DNA from 2 places in the Geobacillus sp. CX412 genome. Region 2 is predicted to be linked to the other one. Evidence: riboswitches for the same ligand, from Rfam matches in the RefSeq annotation. Region 2 holds a riboswitch; the other holds the start of a gene.
The links. A riboswitch is a leader RNA that binds a small molecule or an ion and turns the genes downstream of it on or off. The one in region 2 is predicted to bind thiamine pyrophosphate.

Region 1: another riboswitch for thiamine pyrophosphate. It lies ahead of thiC (phosphomethylpyrimidine synthase ThiC); the one in region 2 lies ahead of tenA (thiaminase II).

What each region holds. Positions count from the first base shown of each region.
Region 1 is NZ_CP103461.1:3,078,993-3,090,990, forward strand. It holds gene NXM86_RS16110 (aldehyde dehydrogenase family protein) at 1-821, opposite strand, end outside; gene NXM86_RS16115 (thiamine pyrophosphate-binding protein) at 903-2,561, opposite strand; gene NXM86_RS16120 (aminotransferase class I/II-fold pyridoxal phosphate-dependent enzyme) at 2,567-3,736, opposite strand; gene NXM86_RS16125 (Na+/H+ antiporter NhaC family protein) at 3,803-5,368, opposite strand; gene NXM86_RS16130 (NAD-dependent succinate-semialdehyde dehydrogenase) at 5,690-7,174, opposite strand; gene NXM86_RS16135 (hypothetical protein) at 7,406-7,591, opposite strand; partial or broken gene thiC (phosphomethylpyrimidine synthase ThiC) at 7,569-9,289, opposite strand; TPP riboswitch at 9,441-9,555, opposite strand; gene NXM86_RS16145 (methyl-accepting chemotaxis protein) at 9,619-10,872, opposite strand; partial or broken gene NXM86_RS16150 (DUF2935 domain-containing protein) at 11,060-11,484, opposite strand; gene NXM86_RS16155 (RDD family protein) at 11,884-11,998, opposite strand, start outside.
Region 2 is NZ_CP103461.1:2,853,799-2,865,796, forward strand. It holds gene NXM86_RS14865 (ABC transporter ATP-binding protein) at 1-596, opposite strand, end outside; gene NXM86_RS14870 (ECF transporter S component) at 617-1,204, opposite strand; gene tenA (thiaminase II) at 1,191-1,886, opposite strand; TPP riboswitch at 1,995-2,102, opposite strand; gene NXM86_RS14880 (YbjQ family protein) at 2,176-2,490, opposite strand; partial or broken gene NXM86_RS14885 (class I SAM-dependent rRNA methyltransferase) at 2,647-3,830, shown strand; gene NXM86_RS14890 (MFS transporter) at 3,883-5,091, opposite strand; gene NXM86_RS14895 (YfiT family bacillithiol transferase) at 5,384-5,914, opposite strand; gene acmB (methyl acetate hydrolase AcmB) at 6,376-7,581, shown strand; partial or broken gene NXM86_RS14905 (glycoside hydrolase family 13 protein) at 7,731-9,394, opposite strand; gene panE (2-dehydropantoate 2-reductase) at 9,529-10,455, opposite strand; gene NXM86_RS14915 (RNA-guided endonuclease InsQ/TnpB family protein) at 10,552-11,634, opposite strand; partial or broken gene NXM86_RS14920 (IS4 family transposase) at 11,993-11,998, opposite strand, start outside.

The DNA of each region.
Region 1 (11,998 bases), 230 kb from region 2:
AAAGCGCTCCATAAAATTCCTTCTACCGCTAAAGATAAGTCCGCATCGTCCATCACGATCACCGCATTTTTTCCGCCCATTTCGAGTGACACTTTTTTCAAGCTTCGGCCGCATTTTTCCGCAATTTTTCTGCCTACTTCATTGGATCCGGTAAAGGAAATCACCCGTACATCAGGATGTTCGACAAGCGCGTTCCCCGTTGTCGGACCGTCACCATTGACGACATTAAATACTCCTTTTGGCAATCCAGCTTCTTCAAAAATTTTTGCTAATTCCTGCGCCATAAACGGCGTTTCCAACGCTGGCTTCCAAACGACGGCATTACCGGCTACAATGGCAGGGAACGATTTCCATGTGGCGATCGCAATCGGAAAGTTCCATGGAGTAATAATGCCAACGACTCCTACAGGGGCACGGACACTCATCGCAAATTTATCTTTTAATTCGGAAGGAGTCGTATCTCCGAATAATCGTCTTCCCTCTCCCGCCATATAAAACGCCATATCAATTCCTTCCTGTACTTCTCCGCGAGCTTCTTCAATGACTTTTCCCATTTCCATGGTTAACATTCTTGCTAATTGTTCTTTTCGTTCCTTCAACAAATATCCTACTTTATATAACACTTCGGCGCGTTTCGGCGCGGGTTCAAGCGCCCACTTTTTTTGCGCAGCCTTTGCCGCTTTTACCGCTGCATCTACATCCGCTTCGAGCGAAACTGCCACTTCTCCAATCGTATCTCCTGTCGCCGGATTAATGACGGGAGCGAATTGTTTGCTGCTCGATTCTTTCCACTCACCATTAATAAAATTCAATACTTTCATCAACGGAGTTCCTCCTTGTTCTTTATTTTCTATTAAAAACTTATGCATCCATGATGGTTGCTATTAATTAAATCAAGCTATTTACATAGAATTCGCCCGTTTCCGCAATTGTTCAATTGTTGTGGTGACAGAAATTTGATTTGGATCCGTCATTATTTCAATAACAGTCGGTTTCGCTTCTTGCAGCGCCTGAATGAGGGCATCAGTAAATTCCCCTTCCGTTTCGACCCGAATGCCATTTGCATTGAAACATTTGGCTAATTCGGCAAAGGAAACCGTTCCTAAATCTGTGCCGATCACTCGCTTTGGGAAACGGAGCTCTTGATGCATGCGAATCGTCCCGTACATGCTGTTATTAAACACAATGCTAATGATAGGAACATGATATCTAGCAGCTGTTTCTAACTCTTGAACGGTCATCATAAAACCGCCGTCTCCCGATAGAGAAACTACTACACGATCCGGATATGCCAACTTGGCGCCAATGGCGGCCGGCATGCCATATCCCATCGCTCCGGAAGTAGGGCCGATATACGTATGTTTTTCCGTAAATTGAAAAAAGGAATGCAGCCAACCAGCAAAATTTCCTGCATCATTGGTGATGATCGCACCTTGCGGCAAATGTTCTTGTAGACTAGCAATCACGGATTCATTCACATTTCGTTTTTCCATTGAGAGTGTTGATGCTTGTTCGTATATTTTTCGTCTCGATGTTGCCCAGTCACGCCAAGACGGTTGAATATTGATTTCCAATAATTTCGAAAGCGCTTCCTTGCAATCAGCCATGATTGCCACTGTTGGCGGGTATACTTTTCCCAATTCATTTGCATCGATATCAATATGAATCAGCGTTTGTCCTGCTGATAGCAAGCGGTAGTCTTGTGTCGTCACTTCCGATAATCTCGTTCCAATCGCAATAATGACGTCCGCTTGTTTTACTGTCTCAATAATCCCTTTTGACGTTCCTAAACCGAGATGTCCAACATATAATGGGTGATCGTTTGGAAATACATCATGCCTGCGGAAAGAGGCAGAAACAGGTATCGCAAACTTCTCAGCAAACAAAAGCAATTCTCGTTCCGCTTTCGAAAGTTTCACGCCCCCACCGGCAATAATGATAGGTCTTTCTGCTTTTTGTAAGACTTCTTGAACACGCAAAATATCTATTTGATTCGGAGCAGGTTTCGGAACGGTCATTTTTGAAAAAACAAATTCATCTATTTCTTCATGGAATATATCTTCCGGAAGCGATACAACGACAGGACCTGGTCTTCCCGTTTGTGCAACGCGAAATGCCCGTTGAACAAGCTCCGGTATTCGTTTTGCATCATTGATTTCCACCGTCCATTTCGCAATCGGTTGGAAAAATTGCTCTAAGTCTACTTCTTGGAACCCTTCTCTGCCGCGAAAATCGCTTTGCACTTGGCCTAAAAAAACGACCATTGGAGTCGAATCTTGTTTTGCCGTATGAACGCCAATCGCCAAATTCGCGCCTCCAACACCTCTTGTCGCCAGCACAACCCCTGGCTTTCCTGTTGCTTTTGCATATCCTTCCGCCATAAAAGAGGCGCCTCCTTCATGACGGGCGGAGATCAGATGAATGGATGGTTCATCAAAAATAGCGTCCATTAGCGGCAAATAACTTTCTCCCGGCACGCAAAACACATGGGAAATTTCTTCCGTTTTCAAATAATGGACAATCGCCTTTGCAGCCGTAATTTTTCTCTTTTCCTGTTTCACCGCTTCTACTCCTCCCAATTTACTTGTTTGAGTCGGTCAGCCACTTGTTGCAACCGCTCAGCCGAAACGGAAAGCGATAACCGAACATATCCTTCTCCTGATGGACCGAACGCTGTTCCTGGCGTGACAATTACTCCCGCTTCTTCCAGCAATTTGGTTGCAAACTGTGCAGAAGAGTATCCTTTTAAAACAGGTATCCATAGGAAAAACGTCGCCTTCGGGGGATGAACATTTATGCCAAGCGAGCGCAAAGCTTTTACCATCATATTCATCCGCTGTTCATATATTCGATTGTTTTTTTTGACCGCTTCATGATCGCTTGTTAACGCTGCCGCCGCCGCTTTTTGGACCGGAATAAACTGGCAAGTATCAATATTGCTTTTGATAATCGACAGCGCTTTAATCATATCGCGGTTTCCAACAATATACCCGATTCGGCAACCGGCCATATTGTAACTTTTCGATAACGAACCAAACTCCACCGCTACTTCTTTTGCCCCATTTACTTGCAAAATGCTTGGAGCTTTAAATCCTTGAAACGTAACAAAAGAATAAGCTGAATCATGAGCAATGAAAATACGATATCGTTTCGCAACCGAAACCGCCTCAGCAAACGTGTCGATTTCGACAGTCGCAGCCGTTGGATTGCTGGGATAGTTTAAAAACAGCAATTTCGCATCCCGATAGATTTGAGAAGAAACTTTCGGAAAAATCGGCTTATATCCGTTTTCCGAATCAAGCGGCAAACGAACGATTTTTCCTCTTGCTAAATGTACAGCTGTGCTATAAACCGGATAGCCAGGGTCTGGAACTAATACAATCTCCCCTGGATGAAGAATCGCCTGTAATAAATGAACAATTCCTTCCTTTGAACCGATTAATGCCAACACTTCTGTATCTGGGTCTAACTCTACGCCATATTCCCGTTTATAAAAGAGCGCAACCGCTTCTCTATACTCTCGGCACCCGGCATATGGAGAATACGTAAAATTTTTAGGATTATCCAGCTCTTCCTTTAATTTCTCAATAACAAAAGCAGGCGGCGGTAAATCGGGCGCCCCGATCCCCAAATCGATCACATCTACTCCTTTTTTCACTAGTTCTTCTTTCTTTTGCTGAAAAACAGAGAACAAATATGGCGGCATGGTTCTTATAATATCGGAACAAATATCCATCCATATCCCCTCGCATTTTTCAATTTATTATCCTTTCTCTCTTACTCTATGCCTCCAGCTCGTTGTTTAACTCTCATTGAAGTTTTGTTTCTTAACGATCACCGCAAGAATAAACAATCCAACGATGACTGCAGCTAAACTAGCCAGCGTGCTTTCGGTAATGCCAAGCATAAGATAGCCAATTGCTGCAATACATGCTGCTGCGAAAGCATAAGGAAGCTGGGTGATTACATGATCAATATGATTGCTTCCTGCACCTGTCGAAGATAAAATTGTCGTATCAGAAATAGGAGAACAGTGATCACCAAACACCGTCCCTGCGAGCACTGCAGACAACGCAGGCAATAACATATTCATATCGGTCGAAGCAGCAATTTCACCAGCGATCGGCAATAAAATTCCGAATGATCCCCAAGAAGTTCCCGTAACAAAAGCCATCATCCCTGCAACGATAAACAGAAGAAACGGAAATAAAGAAATGTGGATATTCGATTGTTGAACTAAACTAGCTAGGTAATCTCCTGTTTGAAATTCATCAATTAACGTCACAATCGTCCAGGCAAAAATTAAAATGATACAAGCGGGAACCATCGATTTTACGCCTTCTTTTACACCTACGATAAAAGTGTTCGGATTTATTGACTTTTTTACAAAACTTTTATAAACGAAAATCCCCAATGTTACGAAAAGGCCGCCTAATCCGCCATACAGAAGCGATTTCGCTACATCCGTATTCTCAAAGATGGTTAAAATGCTTACTTTCCCGCCATCTATCGCTTCATATCCCGTCCATAACATGGCGAGCACAGTAGCGGCTACTAAACTCGCAAGCGGCCATATTAAATCCCCTACGGTTCCATTTTCACAAACTGGTAATGGGTTCATAAAATCCCCACTAATTGTCTTATTTTTATCCACCACTTCGCCAGTTCGAACCGCCCTTGCCTCATGTTTCTTCATTGGACCAAAGTCAATCCCCCAAAAAGCAACAATAAAGACAATCGCTAAAGCAGCCCAAACGTATAAATTCATTGGGATCATTTTGATAAAAGCGGTAAGCGGAGAATATTCCGTCACATGATGAAGGGTAAAAATAGTACCTAAAATACCAATAATGTAAGCACCCCAACTAGAGATAGGAGAAACAACACAGACAGGAGCAGATGTAGAATCAATAATATAAGCTAATTTTGCTCGCGAAACCCGATAAGAATCAGTAACAGGGCGGGAAATTTGCCCAACTATTAAACTGTTAAAATAATCATCGATAAAAATAATGATGCCAACGATCGCTGTCATGACTTGAGCTCCCGTACGGCTTTTTACTCGCTTCATCGCCCACTCTCCAAAAGCTTTACTACCACCCAATATATTTGTGAAAGCGGTTACAACTCCGAGAAGAATGAGGAAAAGCAAAATAAATATGCTCCACGTATTCCATGTGTGGTCAGAAATAAAAATTCCTTTAACAGCTTCCCACAAAATGAAGAACGTCTTTCCTAACGAGAAATTCGATAACAATAACGCTGCCGTAACAATACCGACTCCTAACGATAAAATCACTCTCCTTGTAATCATCACCATCAAAATAACAACGACCGGCGGAACTAAAGAAAAAATTGTATTTTCCATGTTCATCCTCCTCACCATTGTTTTCCTTATGCACAACGGCCTCTGCAATTTATCGCAAAGCTTCTTTTGCTTCATTTTGCTATAAGTCGGGAAATTCCCTTACTTTCTCATAATGTAAACGTTTTCTTGAACAAGTGAATCTATTCGATAAAATCCTTCCGTTAAAAAACAGAAAACGACCAGTGTAACCACTCATGATTAAACTGGCCGATGTCTATTTTGACAAACCGCCGGCAAAGACGGTTTAAATAGACTACGCAGTTTTATATACATTGTTATATGATGGTTGATCATGGATTATGCTTAGAAAATTTATGTGGCTCAGCCAAGCCGTATCCCCATGGAAACATATTTTAATTCTACAAATTCGAAAATGCCCTCTTTTCCGCCTTCTTTTCCTAGCCCCGATTGTTTCACACCGCCAAATGGAGCTTCCGCCACCGCTGGAAAGACGTCATTAATGCCGATAATTCCATATTCCAGCTTCTCCATGACTCGATACGCACGATGAATCGAATCGGTAAAAATATAAGCTGCTAACCCATATTGCGTATCATTTGCCTGACGAATCGCTTCCTCTTCCTCCACAAACGGCTGCAGCGGAAGAAGCGGACCGAACGTCTCTTCGTTCATTACTTTCATCTCTTTCGTAACATTCACTAACACGGTCGGTTCAAAGAAATGCCCCGGATGCGGACCATTCCATCTCTTTCCGCCGCAAACGACCGAAGCCCCTTTTTGTACTGCATCCTCTAAATGCTGCTGCACTTTTTGAACAGCCTCTTCATTAATTAACGGTCCGATATCCGCCGTTTCTTTTGTGCCAATATCGATCGATAAACATCGTACTTTCGCCATTAGTTTTTCGAGAAAATCATCCCAAATCGTTTTTTGCACATACACACGGTTCGCACAAATACATGTTTGGCCGCAATTGCGAAACTTGCTTGCAAGCGCCATCTCCGCCGCCAAATCAAGATCGGCGTCATCAAATACGATAATCGGCGCATGACCGCCTAGTTCTAAAGAAAGTTTTTTTACATGATCCGCGCTTCCTTTCATCAATAACTTGCCGACTTCCGTAGAACCCGTAAACGTAATAAGCCGCACATCAGGATGATTCATCCAGCACTGCCCGATCGAAACGGCATCACCGGTGACGAGATTGACAACCCCTTTTGGAATCCCTACTTCTTCCAATATTTTTACGATCCGATAAGCAGTTAACGGCGTTTCTGGAGCCGGTTTTAACACCACGGTACACCCCGCGGCAAGGGCTGGGGCTAACTTTCTGGCAATCATCGAGGCCGGGAAATTCCAAGGAGTGATGGCGGCGACAACGCCGATCGGCTGTGGAATGACCATTAAACGTTTATGTTTGTTCGATGAAGGGATCATTTCTCCGTACAAACGATTCGCTTCCTCGGCATACCAAAGAAAGTAGCTTGCCGCCGAATCGATTTCTGCTCTTGCTTCTTTTAATGGTTTTCCTTGTTCCGTTGTTAAAATGACAGCTAGTTCCTCCTTATATTCCAGCATTTTCGCATATGCGGCATATAACAGTTGCGACCGTTCCCTCGCCGTTTTTTCTGACCATTGCGGAAACGCTTGGCGGGCCGCACGTACTGCCTGTGCCGCTTCCATTTCATTGCCGTATGAAACTTCCGTAATCGTCTCTAACGTGGCGGGATTTTGAACAGGAAGCGTGCTGCCGTTATGCGCTTCCAACCATTGCCCATCAATAAAAATCGTTTTGTATAATTGGAAAATTTGGTCATGTATCGTTTCCCTCCAAAATGAAAACATTTTTCTATCATCCACTTCATTAATTATGAATAGTCTGCAAATAATGATTAGATGTTCTATGATTTGTCATCCATCATGCACAATCCCCACTGCAGCCAATCAAATAAACTTTTCATGAAAATATATATAAAAGAGCTCAAAAGAAATGACTAAAAAATAAAAAGCTAATTCATTTCCCGATTTTCTCTCTTCAAAACGGGAGATGAATTAGCTATATATTTGACAATCCCCTTAATAATATAAAATCTCTATATAATGGCATTTGACACATTTTCGCATAAACGGTGTCTCGAAAAACGAATGCTGACAATTTTTTTGGATATGGGCAATTTGCTGTTCCAATTTAAGAATTTTCTCCTTCAATTCGGCAATTTCCTTTTGCAATTCTTGAACATCATCGATAGAGAGATGAGCCATTTTCGACAAACTCCTTCGCTTTTTGTTTCATCCCTTCTTCCCTCACCGTTTTTTGCAGCTCATGTGAAATTTTCATCGAGCAAAACTTCGGCCCGCACATCGAACAAAAGTGCGCGACTTTCGCCCCTTCCGCCGGCAATGTTTCATCATGATATTCCCGAGCTCGATCTGGATCAAGCGAAAGGTTGAACTGATCGTTCCAACGAAACTCAAAGCGCGCTTTTGATAACGCGTCATCCCGCCGTTGCGCTCCCGGGTGCCCTTTTGCTAAATCGGCCGCGTGTGCTGCGATTTTATAAGCGATCACTCCTTCGCGCACATCATCTTTATTCGGCAGCCCTAAATGCTCTTTTGGCGTCACGTAACAAAGCATCGCCGTTCCGTACGCGCCAATGATCGCTGCTCCGATCGCGGATGTAATGTGGTCATATCCCGGCGCGATATCGGTCGTAAGCGGTCCTAATGTGTAAAACGGCGCACCTTTGCAAATTTCGATTTGCTTATCGACATTTTCCTTAATTTATGCATCGGCACATGCCCTGGTCCTTCAATCATCACTTGCACATCATGCTTCCAAGCGATTTCTGTTAATTCTCCGAGCGTCTCCAATTCAGCAAACTGCGCTTCGTCATTCGCATCGGCAATCGAGCCTGGGCGCAGCCCGTCTCCAAGAGATACTGCAATATCGTACGTTTTCAAAATCTCGCATATTTCTTCAAAATGCGTGTATAAGAAGTTTTCTTCATGGTGGGCTAAACACCATTGCGCCATAATCGAGCCGCCGCGTGAAACAATACCAGTCGTTCGGTTTACGGTCATCGGTATGTAACGAAGCAGCACCCCCGCGTGAATCGTAAAATAGTCCACCCCTTGTTCCGCTTGTTCGATGAGCGTATCACGGTAAATTTCCCACGTTAAGTCTTCGACGACGCCGTTCACTTTTTCAAGCGCTTGATAAATCGGAACCGTCCCGACAGGCACAGGGGAATTGCGAATAATATATTCTCGTGTCGCATGAATGTGTTTTCCCGTCGATAAGTCCATAATCGTGTCTGCTCCCCAGCGCACCGCCCAAAGCATTTTTTCGACTTCTTCTTCAATGGATGATGTGACTGCGGAATTGCCAATATTCGCATTAATTTTTACATGAAAACGACTCCCAATAATCATCGGTTCACTTTCCGGATGGTTAATATTCGAAGGAATAATCGCTCTGCCTGCGGCAACTTCTTGACGCACGATTTCCGGATCTATATTTTCGCGAATCGCAACAAATTCCATCTCCGGCGTAATAATCCCTCGTTTTGCGTAATGCATTTGCGTCACAGTTTTTCCTTTTTTTGCGCGCAGCGGTTTTCTCTCGAAAGGCAGAGTAATCTCTGATTGCTTCCCATTACGGAATCCGTTATCTTCCGGTTTCACTGGACGCCCCTCGTATTCTTCAACGTCGCCCCTTTCTAAAATCCAGCGTTTTCTTAGCGGCGGCAATCCTTTTTGAATGTCCGGCTGAAAATCAGGATCGGTGTAAGGACCGCTTGTGTCATAAACACGAACAGGTTCATTTTCGATGATTCCTGTTTCTGTCTTTGTTGGACTTAACGTAATTTCTCTCATCGGAACACGAATATCCGGTCTTGAACCTTCGACATACACCTTTTTACTCGCAGGAAATTGCATGAAAGATTTGATGTTTTGCATGTAACTCCTCTCCTTTAAAATAATGATTTAGGATCTGAAGTTACACCAAAACGCGGGGCGGAGATAGGAGAATATATGCGGAAATAAAAATCGGATTCTCTAAGAGAACCCGATGGAACGCAAATAGCGAAACGTACGCAGCAAACGCATACACTCCCGCTATCTACTTCCCTACGCTGGTATAACCCAGATCAGGTTCAAAGGGTCAAAGAACTTAAGCGCGTTCTTTTCTCAGTCCAAGCTATTGGACTCCCCTAGTAGATAAGCGACAAACTTATTTAATTTTTCTTAATATTAACATACTTATAAAGCAATGTAAATACGCTTCCTTATACGGTGAACCGTTTTAACATTGTTTGCATATTTTCTGCCATTTTGCTTAACGATGATGCCGATGAAGCAATTTCCTCCATCGATGCCATTTGTTCTTGCGTTGCCGCCGAAATATTCGCCGATCCAGAAGAAGATTGTTCCACAATCTCCGTCATATGTCCAATGGAAGCGGCCACCCGTTGCGCGTTTTCTGTCATTTGCTCGATCGCTGTGGATACTTGTTCGATTTGGGCATTGACTTCGCCGATGGATTGGCGGATTTGTTCAAACGACTGTCCAGCCGTTTGCACAACATCAAGCCCTTGCGATACTTCGCTAACGACTGTTTCCATCGATTCGATCGCTTTTTCCGTTTCTTCTTGGATATAGCCGATCAGCTGCGAAATTTGCTGTGCGGATTGAGCAGACTGTTCCGCCAGTTTGCGAACTTCATCCGCCACAACGGCGAACCCTTTTCCTTGTTCTCCAGCCCTTGCCGCCTCAATCGCCGCATTTAAGGCAAGTAAATTCGTTTGCGAAGCAATTCCTGTAATCACCTGCGTAATCTGGCCGATTTCATTCGAACGCTCTCCAAGCGCTTTAATAACTTGTCCAAGTGATTGGACATGGTCATAAATAAACTGCATTTGCTCTTCCATTTGCGAAATCGACTGTTTTCCGGATTGCGCTTTTGCCGATGTTTCATTTGCGTTCATAGACACGTGCTTCGTGTTCGCAGCCACTTGCCCAAGCGTATCGGAGATGTCGTTCATCGCTGACGACGTTTCTTGCGCCGTTTTCACTTGCTGTTCGGAATTTAATGAAATCGTTTCCATTGTCGATGCGATTTGTTCGGTCGCTTTCGTCGTCTGTTCCGCAATGATCGTTAACTGCCCGGAAAATTGCGTCATCTCATCGGAATGGCGCTGAATGTTGGCGATGACTTCCTGCCACGTTTCCGCCATTTTATTGAGCGAAACGGCAATTGGTTTTAACTGTCTTACTTCATTTATAGGAACACGCGCCGATAAATCTCCATCAGTCATCTTATCTAAATGCTGATTGATAATAGCGATCGGGGCAATAAATCGTCGATAGTTTAATATCGCAGAAACGACTCCGACTACAGCCCCAAATAATATGGTCGCAACAAGCGTCCACCAAAACGCCGCGCCGCTAATGCCGTTCGCCATACATACACCAAGGCCGATGAATGCAGTGCCAGGAATGACAACGAGCATCGTGCGCAAAATATAACTATGCAGCGACAACCTTTTTCCCACCTTTTTTCTAATATTAAAGAATCTTACTATTAATTATATCGGATATATTCACCTCTTTTTTATATTTCTAGTATATTACAAAACATAAAACAAACCGTTACCCTTTTTCATTACTACTTACTCTGCTCTTTTTCAAACACATAAAATGCCTATCCGAAACGAATAGGCATTTTCCTTATTTTCCGTATAACAACAATTGAGCAATGCCAATAAAATATTCTGACTCACGAATAATATGGTTCAGCACTACTTTTGCCGTTGGATTTTTGCTCACTGCTTTGCTTTCCGTTTTTATTTGTTGACACAGCTTAATAAATCAAGACTTTGCTGCAAGCAATGAGACACTAGCTGCAACACTTGCTGGTAAAGCTGATAAGGAACGTAATATCCCGCGCGAACGACCGATTCAATAAAACGCACTACTTGCTGATGTGTTGCAGAAAGCGCCTCTTCCCATTTTTTCAACGCTTCGACATAAGCCGGCTCTAAACCGCTAACAAGCTCCCGAATAACGACCGTATGCTCCTCTTCTTGATGCTTCCAAAATTCCGCTTCGTCTAAAATACGCAGCGGCATTTGCTGGCCATAGTAAAATTGCATGAACATCCCCCCATATTGCATGATATGGGGGAAAATGAAAAAGTATGAATATACAAACAAGCGTTCCTCTGAACCTCCCGATGGCTAAAGCCACGGGGTTCTTGTGTACTATAGAGCTTCTTCCATACCTTCGCATGGATACTGACTCTAATTCCACAAGACTTTCATGGGCAAACACCTCACTGGTGCTTATCGCCCTGTGCGCCCGATTCAAGACGTTGGATTTTTCTTCTCTATAAGAGTAGTATACCATCTTTGACTACGTCAAAGCAATCGGTTCATCCCATGTCTAAAGACGGGCTACACCCTGCATGGGCTTTCTCCGATTGTACTTGTAATTCACCATAAAAAAACGGGCATCTCCTTCTTAGACACCCGTTCTTTATGATCAATATCCAATTATGCTGGTTTCTCTGTCGTCACATACGTTCCGGCAATAAAATCATGAATCGAACGTTTATCTTCGCGCGCCGCCACCATAATGGCGCTAATAATTAGCGCAATGCCCAGCGTC
Region 2 (11,998 bases):
TCGACAAAATCGAGTATATGATCGATTTTATGTTCGACAATGATGACCGTTTTATCATGGGCAATTTGTTTCACCGTCCGCCAAATCGCTTCCGTTCCTTCTTCATCAATCATTGCCGTTGGTTCATCCAAAAACAGTACATCTGGATCTAACGCCAATACGGAAGCAAGGGCGAGCCGTTGCTTCATTCCTCCCGATAGTGTATGAATATCGGTATGCGGCTCTACAAAAAGACCAACTGTCTCTAGCAGCTTCTCGATCCGCTCTTTCATCTCTTCGCGCGGCACACCGATATTTTCGAGCGCAAAGGCGATTTCTTCATCGACAAACGGCATGCAAAATTGCGAATCGGGATCTTGGAAGACGTAGCCCCAATTATCGGGAAGCTGCACTCGCTCTGCTTTCATCGGAATATCGATCGAATGCGGAATCAAGCCCGACAGCACTTGCAACAATGTTGATTTTCCGCATCCGGATGGACCGAGCAACAACACTTTTTCTCCTTCGTAAAACGTGATCGATAAATCTTTAAATAACAATGTATCTTTTCCAGGAAATTTCAAGCGCAGCCGTTCAACAGATGCTATCGGTTTCATCGGTTCACACGCCACCTTTTTTAACGATCAAGCGCATCGTAATCTTCTTTCGAAGCCGGGCGCAACATTTGCGTCACACCAGTTTTTTCTAACGCTTTTACTAAAGAAACGGCAAAAACACCGGCAATCACCACTGCGCCAATAAAACGGGCAATAAGGAATAATGCCAAGTTCCAAGGAGCCAGCGATTCAATATACCCTTTATAAAAATCCATCACAAGCGAGCCAATCGTCGCACCAATCGCCCCTAACGACACGACCAATGCGTCAAACCGTTTATAACGGAACGCGGCAAACACCACTTCCGCCAAAAGCCCTTGAACGACTCCGTAAATAAGCACCTCTAGCCCCCACTCTGAGCCCATAATAAATTCTCCAGAAGAAGCAGCAATTTCCGCTAACAGCGCAACACCTGGCTTGCGGATCAGCAAATATGCCACCGAGGCGGCGATAAACCACATGCCGTAAATCAATTGATCAACATGAAACCCAAATGGCTTAACAAAGTAATAGAGAGGTCCCCAAATTTTATAAATGATCCCAAAAACGACAGAAATCACGATTGTCGTTAAAATATCAACGAGCTTCAACCCTTTAGTTGCTGACATGTTCTTTGATCTCCTTTCTTGCTGATGGCCATGTTTCTAAGCGATATGCCATCTCCCAAAATTCGTATTCATATTCACTGCTAATAAGAAAATGCTGTTCCATCCGTTTGCGATCGGATTCGGTGACTGCTTCCGCAATCGCATCCAAACGGGCGATTTGTTCTTCTACTAAGCTGCGAAACCATTCGGAGCTATATGTTCCAATCCATTTCTGATAGATCGGCTCTTTCGGCTTGCAGTCCTTTAGCCGCTCACCAATCTCATAATAAAGCCAGTAGCACGGCAAAATCGCTGCAATCACATCACCTAAATGCCCTTCGTACGCAGCCCGGTACATATGCGACGTATACGCGTATGCGGTCGGCGCCGGAATAAATGACGCTTTTTCTTCCTCCGTGATCCCAAGCAGCTCGGAAAACGTTTCATGCAAAGATAATTCTGCTTCACATGTGCTTTGGGCATGATGCGCCATGCTCGCGATTGTCTTTGCATCTGGAGACTTCGCTGCCCCAATTGCCTGGACTCTCGCAAAATGGCGCAAATAATACTCATCTTGCATCACATAATAGCGAAAACGAGTAAGGTCTAGCGTTCCTTCCCCTAACTCTCTCACAAAAGGATGGCGAAAGCTTGCCTGCCAGATCGGATCGGCCTTTTTCCGCAATTCCATCGCAAATGACATCTTTATCTCTCCCCCTCTTTTTATAAAAAATAAACACCACTTCCTTTACGATGCGTAAAGAAAGTGGTGTTGCACACATAGTCGTCGAAAAAACACAGAAAAACCCACGACTGCGCCACTCCACTTCCCTACGCTGGTATTACCCAGATCAGGTTCTAAGGGTCTCAAAGGCACACTTTGATCTCAGCCTTTCTAAAGGCCCCCCTAGTGGATTGCGTCCAATATAAAAAATTTTCCCTTGTTTAAATTTATCATATCACGGTAAATATCATTGTCAACCCTTTTTTTACTATTCCACGATGACTGCTGTACCGTATGCCAAGATTTCCGACGTATTCGCCATAATTGCCGCTGTAGCGACTCTTACGCCGATTACCGCATTTGCTCCTTGGCGTTTCGCCTCGTTTATCATGCGTCCAATCGCAATTTTTCTCGCTTCGTCCATCATTTCGGTATACGCCTTGATTTCTCCGCCGACAATCGTTTTCAGACCAGCCATAATGTCTTTGCCGATATGTTTTGACTGTACCGTATTTCCTTGTACAAATCCGATATACTCTTTTATTTGTTTTCCTGGTACATAGTCCGTCGTTGCGATAATCATCACAATCCCTCTTTTCTTTTCATCTATGCTTATCGTTATTCTGTTTAGAAGAAAATAGTCCTGCCAAATGTCGACAAACTTGCCTGCGTTGCGTCTTTGTCCGCAATTCTGTATCATAGAAAAAGCAAACGACTATATCATAATGGAGTGGAGAACGTGGCAAACGTATTTTTAAAACGAAAGCGAAAAAAACGGCTGGAACAAGGACATCCATGGATTTTCCAAAGCGAAGTCGATTATATTGAAGGAGACTTTGAACCAGGCGATTTTGTGGACGTATATAATCATCAACGCTACTTTTTGGCAAAGGGCTATATTAACCCGAAATCGCAAATCATTGTGCGCGTTTTGACGCAAAATCCTGATGAAGAGCTAAATGAACAATTTTTTGTCGACCGAATCCGCAAAGCATGGGAGTATCGTGAGCGAATGATTCCCGGCGTTCGCTCATGCCGCGCTATTTACGGTGAAGCTGACTTTTTACCGGGGCTGATCGTCGATAAATACGAAGACGTGCTTGTCGTTCAAATTCTTTCCCTCGGGATGGAAAAACGGAAAGACTGGATTTTGCGCGGTTTGCTTGAAGTATTTAAGCCAAAAGCGATTTATTTGCGCAATGACGTGTATGTCCGCGAGCTAGAAGGGCTAGAGCAAGAAAAGGCTTTTGGTATGGCCAGTCGGAAACGGAAGTGCTGATTGAAGAAAACGGCGTCAAATATATCGTCGACATTGAAAACGGGCAAAAGACGGGATTTTTCTTCGACCAAAGACAAAACCGAGCGGCGATTAAACCGCTCATTAACAGCGATACAACAGTGCTCGACTGTTTTACCCATACTGGCTCGTTTATGCTCAATGCGTGCTTATATGGTGCGAAACACGTCACTGCGGTCGATATTTCCGAACACGCCATTGAAACAGCAAAACGCAACGCCGCACTCAATGGCTTTACCAACGTCGATTTTGTCGTCGCCAATGCATTCGATTATTTGCGCGAAGCGGTTCGCGATGGAAAGAAATGGGGCGTTGTCATCATTGACCCGCCAGCGTTTGCGAAATCAGCTCAAGCCGTTCCGAAAGCGCTGCGCGGCTATAAAGACATTAACTTAAACGGCTTAAAGCTTGTCAAAGATGGCGGCTTTTTCGTCACAGCGAGCTGTTCGTACCATGTTCACGCTGATTTGTTCCAAGCGATGATCGAAGAAGCGGCGTTTGATGCGAAGAAAATTTTGCGGCAAGTGTACTGGAGCGGCGCCGGCTACGATCATCCAAAGCTGCTTGCTGCCGATGAAGGCGACTATTTAAAATTTGCCATTTATGAAGTGCATTCGCGCAGATAGCTAAATGGTTCCATTTTCTAAACAAAAAAACGCTTAGGACTGTCATACAGTCCTAAGCGTTTTTTTGTTTATGCAAAATATATAAGTAAAAGCTAATAGAAATCAACACGGATAGTGCGGCAGTTATATAAATGCTAGAGTAACCGAACCAATGGCCAATTTGCCCAAAAACCATCGCTCCTACTCCGACCCCTAAATCGAAAAAGGCGAAAAAGGTCGCATTTGCCATTCCTTTTCGGTTTTTTGCCGCTTTTTCCACAGACCATGCTTGCAGTGCTGGCTGCACCGTTCCAAACCCTAGCCCGTAAAGAATCGCTGCGATAAACAAAATCGCATTGCTTGGCAGCCAAGCCAACAATAACATTGCAATGAAAATCAGTGCAGCACCTGGTATAAACACCGCCTGATGGCCTTTTCTATCATACAACCGGCCGGCAAACGTTCTTGTTACCATTAACGCAAGCGCATATAGCAAGAAATACCATTGAATTCCTGAAATTCCTTTTTGTGCAGTATATAGTGGCAGAAATGAGGCAATTCCTCCAAATGTCACCGTAAGGAAAAATAGCAAAATTGAAGGCTCTAGCGCGCTTTTTTCATAAATATCCCACTTATTACGCGCTTGCGCTTGCGGCTGTCCGATTTTTTTATATGTAATATTCGAAGCAAACAATAGTGACGCCAAACCTAAAACGGCACAAATCAAAAAAAGATGGCGGAATGACAACATTCCGGCGAGCAATAACCCCATAGATGGCCCAAAAGCAAGTGCTAAATTCCCTGATAGTCCATAATACCCCATTCCTTCGCCTCTCCGGCTGGCAGGGATAATGTCCGTGGCAATCGTTCCGGAGGCAGTAGTCGAAAACCCCCACCCAATGCCTTGAATAACCCTCATCATAAACAACAAAAAAATGCTCGCGATAAAGCTGTATGATCCGACCGAAAGGACAAAGATCGCAAGCCCTAGCAAAAATACAAAACGCCGCCCCTTTGTTTCTAACGCATGCCCGGCAAACGGCCGCACCATTAATGCCGCAAATGTGAAAATCCCGACCACTAAACCGATCAGCTGGTCATTGCCGCCAAGATGCTCGACAAACAGCGGAATCGTCGGCAATGTCATTTGAAATCCAAGAAAAACAAAAAAATTAGCTAAACAAATAAGTATAAAATCTTTTGTCCAAATTTTTTCCTTCGTCGCATCTATGATGTTTTGACTTTGTGGTTCCCCCACCGCAAACTCCCTCCAATCATTCATTTTAAACCGAACACTCAATACAGTTTAGTGTAACATAAATAGATAAATTTTTTATGTAAAAAGCTTATTGGAAATTTATAAAAATATGTTCAGCTTATTTTTTCGCTATCATTCATAAAGCCAATTTCCCCCAATATATCTCCTTATCAAATAAGCCATATCCTGCTTGCTAGGATAACATTGACCAATCTGATATATTGCTTCTCCTTCTGTTAATAAGGCGGCGCAGCAATTTCAAGCATAAGTTTCCCCTCTTATAATGAGATAAAAAAGCTGCCCGTCTAGGCAGCTTTTAGTTCCATCCTTTGCGTTGTCGCAACGAAGCAATTTGCGCCGTATGATGTTTGCCGTGCCATGCGTGCATGGCGATTAACACATATAAAGGGACGTTCTCTTTTGTACCTTCATGATAAAAATTCCGCTGAAAATCATCGCTGCTCATCGACTCTAGCAGATGCGCCCACCGCTCGTGAAGGCCTTCGAGCAATTGCAGCGATGGCTCGATATGTAGTGAACGAGCTTCTGTCGTCTTTGCCCAATCATTTTCCTCAAACGGTTTAATCGAAGGAACATCTTCCGTCAATGTCCATTTTGTGCGTAAAAACGCGTTCATGCTTGCATCGGCGATGTGATGGACAACTTGTGCAACCGTCCACCCACCATCTCGATACGGCGTGTTCAGCTGTTCTTCATTTAATCCGCTGACCGCCTCCCGCAATTTTACTGGTATTTGGCGAATATCAGAAATCCACTGTTTCGCATCTTCTTCGCAAAACGCAGCCGGTGCTTGAAATTTACCAATCGGGTAGCGAATTTCATCCATAATTTTTTCCTGGTTACTAAAATCTATAAAAATCGACTCATCGCGATGGAACCAGAAAACACCGCTTGCCGCTCAGGAAACACCTGGGTTCCATCAGGAAGGGAAGCCCAATGTCTCACCTGCTGTGAAAGACAACCCGTAGATCGCTGTCAGCGACGGCATCTGTCGTGCACCATTCCTTCCATCGGCCAGTACACGACAACAATTTTAGCAACCAGGTCTACACCTCCTTTTCTTACATATATTCTATAATCCATAGAAAAATCCTGCTTAATATGAAAGGCATATCATTACTCCCTTGAACCGGATATAATTGCCGCAGGCGAAGTTTACAAAAGGACAGTACAAAATAATTTGACAAGCCCTGCCTGGCATGATACATTTAGTTTGAAAAAAATCAATATTCTTAAAAAATAGAAAATTATAAAATTAATAGAGCTTATGAGGGGGATGACGAAAATATGACGAGGCAAGCAATCAAGAATGCTCTCAAGGATGTTCTTGACAAAGTTTTGGATAAAGCTGTAGGCAGGGCTGGAGGCGTACCAGGAGTGGTTGCAATGATAACTGATCGCGAGGGCAACATCTACGAAGGTGCAGCCGGGGTGCGAGAACTCGGAAAGGAAACGCCGATGACCACCGACACAGTGTTTGCTCTTTTCTCGACCACTAAAGCCATCACCGGCACAGTATTGATGCAATTGGTCGAGGAAGGAAAAGTCAGTCTCGACGATCCAGTCAAAAAGTATGTTCCTGAGATTGCCGAGATTAAGGTTCTTGAGGGGTTTGACGCAGACGGGCAGCCTAAATTAAGAGAACCTAAAACCGACATTACGATCAACATGCTGATGCTCCACACGGCTGGCTTCGGTTACGAGTTCTTCAGTCATGAGGATCGCAGATATCGCGAGCAAAAAGGAATACCTTCCATCCTCACTAGTACCTTTGACTCGATTAAGAGTGTGCTGCTATTTGAGCCAGGCGAACGATGGAACTATGGCGTCAACATCGACTGGGTTGGCAAAGTTGTCGAAGCCGTACGCGGCAAGCGACTGGGTGAAGTAATGGCCGAGCATCTTTTTGCTCCTCTAGGTATGACCGACATCGGATTCACGCTAACGCCGTCGATGATGGAACGCCGCGCAACCATCCACAGTCGCGCAAAAGACGGTAATATCACACCACTGCCTGATCTCATCCTGCCGCAATCTCCTGAAATGGACATGGGAGGACATGGTTTGTATGCCAGCATTGGTGAGTATATGAAATTTATCCGGATGATCCTGAATGACGGTGCGGGCGTAATCAAACCAGAAACGGTCGCGCAAATGGCTCAGAACGGGCTTGGCGCATTGAAGAGCGGCGGCTGGATCTCGTCCGATCCATCGCTAGCTAATGACGGTGAGTTCTATCCTGGCGTGCAAAAATCGTGGTCCTATACATTCCAGGTAAACGAAGATCCTACCCCTACAGGTCGTCCAGCAGGCCAATTGATGTGGTCTGGTCTAGCCAACCTGTTCTACTGGATCGACCGTAAGAACGGCATTGGTGGATTTTGGGCTTCTCAAATATTCCCATTCCAAGATACAGCTTCATACTTGGGCTTCATCGAATTCGAGTCAGCGGTCTACAGTACATTGAAGCGTTTAGGCCAAATTACCACTTGATCTGAGAGTCTAAAACTGAAATAGCTGTTCAGAATCAGATTTGCCGCCTCCGCATTCACTCTCTTGCTTTCACTGTTGCTAGTGGCAAGCGCCAGTTCTTCCACACCGAAGCAAAATAAAGCTGCCGAGAAATGAACGGCAGCTTTTGTCTATTTCAGCAAATATACGCGTGCTTCATACGGTTTCAGCTTAAAGCGTGTTGCGTTTTTATGCGGTTTTACATCATAGTTTTGCAGCACCAAATTTTCTGAGCTTAATCGAATGCCATCATATCGATACAGCGCTGGTTTATCGCTTAAATTGACAATAACCACCGCTTTTTCGTTTCCAAGCGTTCTTGTGTACGCATAAATCGTCGGATGCTTTTCTAAAATCAAATCGTACGTTCCATAAATAAACACTTCGTTCTCCTTGCGAAGCCGAATCATTTTTTTGTAAACTGAAGGACGGAGTTCGGGTCGCGCAATTGCGCCTCGACGTTAATGGTCTTATAGTTTTCGTTCACTTTCATCCATGGCGTTCCCGTCGTAAACCCCGCGTTTGGCGCGTCGGACCATTGCATTGGGGTTCGCGAATTGTCGCGCCCTGTTTTCCAAATCACTTTCATAATTTCTTCATGGGAGCGACCCTTTTCCCGTTCGATTTGATACATTCTTTTAATAGCAACATCATTGTAGTCTTCAATATTCGAAAATTGGACGTTCGTCATCCCAATTTCTTGTCCTTGATAAATAAACGGTGTTCCTTGCATCAAAAAGTACATCGCACCAAGCGCCTTCGCACTTTCGGTAAGGTACTCCTTATCATTTCCCCATGTCGAGACAGAACGAGGCTGATCGTGGTTTTCTAAAAACAATGCGTTCCAGCCGCGGTTTTCCAGCCCTTTTTGCCATTTTGTCAACGTGCGCTTTAATTGGCGCACATCCACTCCGCCATTCGTTCCTTTTTGCCATAACCCTAAATGTTCAAACTGGAAGATCATATTGAAAATGCCGTTTTCCTCACCGACCCATTCTTCCGCGTCCTCGACGGTAACGCCATTCGCTTCTCCAACCGTCATAATGTCATAATGCGCAAACGTTTGCATTTTGAGCTCTCTTAAATAATCCATAATCCCTTCTTGGTTCATATGGCCAGCAAAAGACGGAACATAATCTAGCCCTTTCGGATTCGGCAAATCCGGCAATCCCGGCTTTTTCTTAATATGTGAAATGGCATCCACTCGAAATCCATCAATTCCTTTATCCAGCCACCAATTAATCATTTTATACAATGCTTGGCGCACTTCTTCGTTTTCCCAGTTTAAATCCGGCTGCTTTACATCAAATATGTGCAAGTAATATTGATCAGTTTTCGGATCGTACTCCCACGCCGATCCGCCAAAGATGCTTTCCCAGTTGTTCGGCTCTTTGCCATTTTTTCCATCACGCCAAATGTACCAATCCCGTTTCGGATTATCCCGTGATGAACGCGATTCAATAAACCATGGGTGTTCGTCGCTTGTATGGTTAATGACTAAATCTAAAATCACTTTCATGCCGCGCCGGTGAATTTCCTCGAGCAATAAATCAAAGTCTTCCATTGTCCCGAATTCTTCCATAATCGCATGATAATCGCTAATATCATATCCGTTATCGGCATTTGGCGACTTGTAAATTGGACAAATCCATATGATATCGATTCCAAGGTCTTTTAAATAGTCAAGCTTCTCGATAATTCCGCGAAGATCTCCAATTCCATCGCCATTTGAATCCATGAAGCTTCTCGGATAAATTTGATACGCGACTCCTTCTTTCCACCAAGCTTTCTTCACGGCTGTATCCTCCTCTTTTTGTGCATACGTTTTCACTATTAACTGTACACTACATGATGCCAATATACAATCTTTTTTGCAAAAAAGAAGGCAGCCTTCTTTTGTATACATAGAAAGCTGCGCTTTTTCTATTCTTACTCTGTTTTGGAGCGATTCGCCTCGTAAATTTTTAAATTATGGTACGCCAATTTTAACAGTGGCGTTTCGATTTCGTATTGTTCCGCCAATGAAAGCAAATATCCTTGCAAATGATCCGCTTCAATGAGTTGTCCTTTTTCCATATCCCGCTGCATCGATGATTTCATCGTCGCTTCTATTCGGTTTAATTGCGCCAGTTGTTTTTCTTCGATATCATCGGCAATTGGTGCTCCATGAGCCCGCATCACGGCCGCAATCTCTTTTAGCAATCCGAAAATAATTTCTTGTCCGTACTTTCCAGAGCGAATTGGTCCAATCGGCGCTCGAAACAGCGTCGTCACCCCTGACATTGTCGCGATAAATAAATATTTATTCCACATATCTGTCGCAATATGCTCGCTTAAACGAAAACGGGCGTTGCAGCCGGAAAATAATTGTTCCAACGCAAGAACGCGCTCCGTCCGCTCCCCGGACCATTCCCCAAATCGAACATCATGGGAAGCGCTTGTTTGCGCGATTTCTCCATGCTCATTCAGCGTTGTTTCGATAAAACAAAGCCCTCCTAACACGTTTTCCTTTCCAAACTCATTCCAAAGTATTTCCATATGCGCCATGCCGTTTAACAGCGGTAAAATCATCGTTTTTTCTCCAACATACGGTTTCACATCGCGAATCGCTTCCGGCAAATGGTACGCTTTGTTGGAAAAAATGACGACATCAAACGGCTCGGCTTGCTCACCCGTTACAAGCAGCTTCGGAGACAGCACCGCATCGCCGTGAACGCTATGAATCACTAGTCCCTTCTCTTGCAGCTGCTTTTTTCTTCGCTTGCGAACAAGAAATGTCACGTCCACTCCTTTTTCGAGCAATCTTCCGCCGAAATAACCGCCGACTGCGCCTGCACCGACTACAAGTATACGCATATATTTATTCCCCCTTATAAAACAAAAAGAAAGTTATTTTTCTTATGACAAAACAGTCAACTACCCAACGGCTAAAGCCGTGGGCTTGCAACTAGCCTAATTGGCTGCCGCGTTCGGCTGGTTGACAGCAGCCCTGCGGATGTTTTCCGCAGCCACGTTGTCGGCAGGGGCAGCGTACCCACAAGCTCGACAACAAAACTGATCCCTTGACGGTCTGTTTTCTTTGGCCACATGTCCGCAAACCGGACAGGTGCGGGAAGTATTTTTTGGATGAACCAATACCACCGGCACGCCAGCGATCGCCGCTTTATACTCAATAAACTTTCTCAACTGATAAAAAGACCAAGAAGAGTGTTGACGACGCTGTTGCTTTTTAACCGTTTTCTCGGTGCGTTGGCGGATGCCCTTTAAATCTTCAAGGGCAATGCCGCATCCGAGTGCCTTTGCCTTTTCAACAATCTTCTTGCTAATGCAGTGGTTCACATCACGGGCAAATAGTTTTTCCTTCTTGGAACGCTTTTTAAGCAGGCGTTTCGCTGACTTGGTGCCTTTCTTTTGGAGTTTGGCGCGAAGTTTCGCATGGCGGCGGCGCAGCCCGTTGACCTTCGAGCCGGAAAATACCTCACCGGTGCTATCGACGGCGATATTAATGATGCCAAGGTCCACACCGATAAATCCGTTTTCGGAATTGGGCTGGCCTTCGGGAACGTCCACCACGAGCAGTAAATAAAAAATACCGTTTTGAAGGACTAAATCGGCTTGACCCCGAACACGGTTGCCGCACAGCAAACCTTGATGGTAGCGGCTAATGACCATAGGGATTTCCATTCTTCCTTGCAAGGTAAGGATGGAAGCATACTCTAACCCTTTAAAGGACAGGATTCTTTCATCATACACGATGGCACCGGTTTCTTTAAAGTTATGCAAGGTTTTTTTATCCAAACGATAGCTTTCCGACACTTTGCCGATGGCACGAACGGTCATTTGGGCAGAGAGGCCAAATTTTTCCCTGACGTCATAGTAGCAAAGCCGCTGGATTTTCGTTTTGGAAAAGGTTCTGGAGCGAAAAGCAATCTCGCTAATATAGTTGCATGCTTGGTTAAACCGTTTCATTGTTTCCAGCAGCGCATGAAACTGTTCAAGAGTTGGCATTAATTTAATCTTGAGAGTGCAGAGCATTCTTGATTCACCTACCTTTCTAAATCCAGTGTACTTATATTGAACGAAAAATTCAATATATACTGAAAATATAAACCCCGCCTTCCTCCCACAGCTAAAGCAGTGGGCTTCCGGCGGATGTTCTCGTGAATGAACAGGAAAACACAAACGAAAAAGCTCGTCCTCATTAACTTAAAATAAATACGAAAAAGGAAAAAAGGGGAATAGTTTCCATACCCGTCAAGTTTAGCGGTATAAAATTTTTAAGACGATACTCGTGTTCATCCCCGCAGTGAGTGATGGGGATCACATCCATTATTGGGCATACCAAATACCCCTCCAGAAGAGGGGTATTTGGTATTTATATCCATATCTAATTCTACCA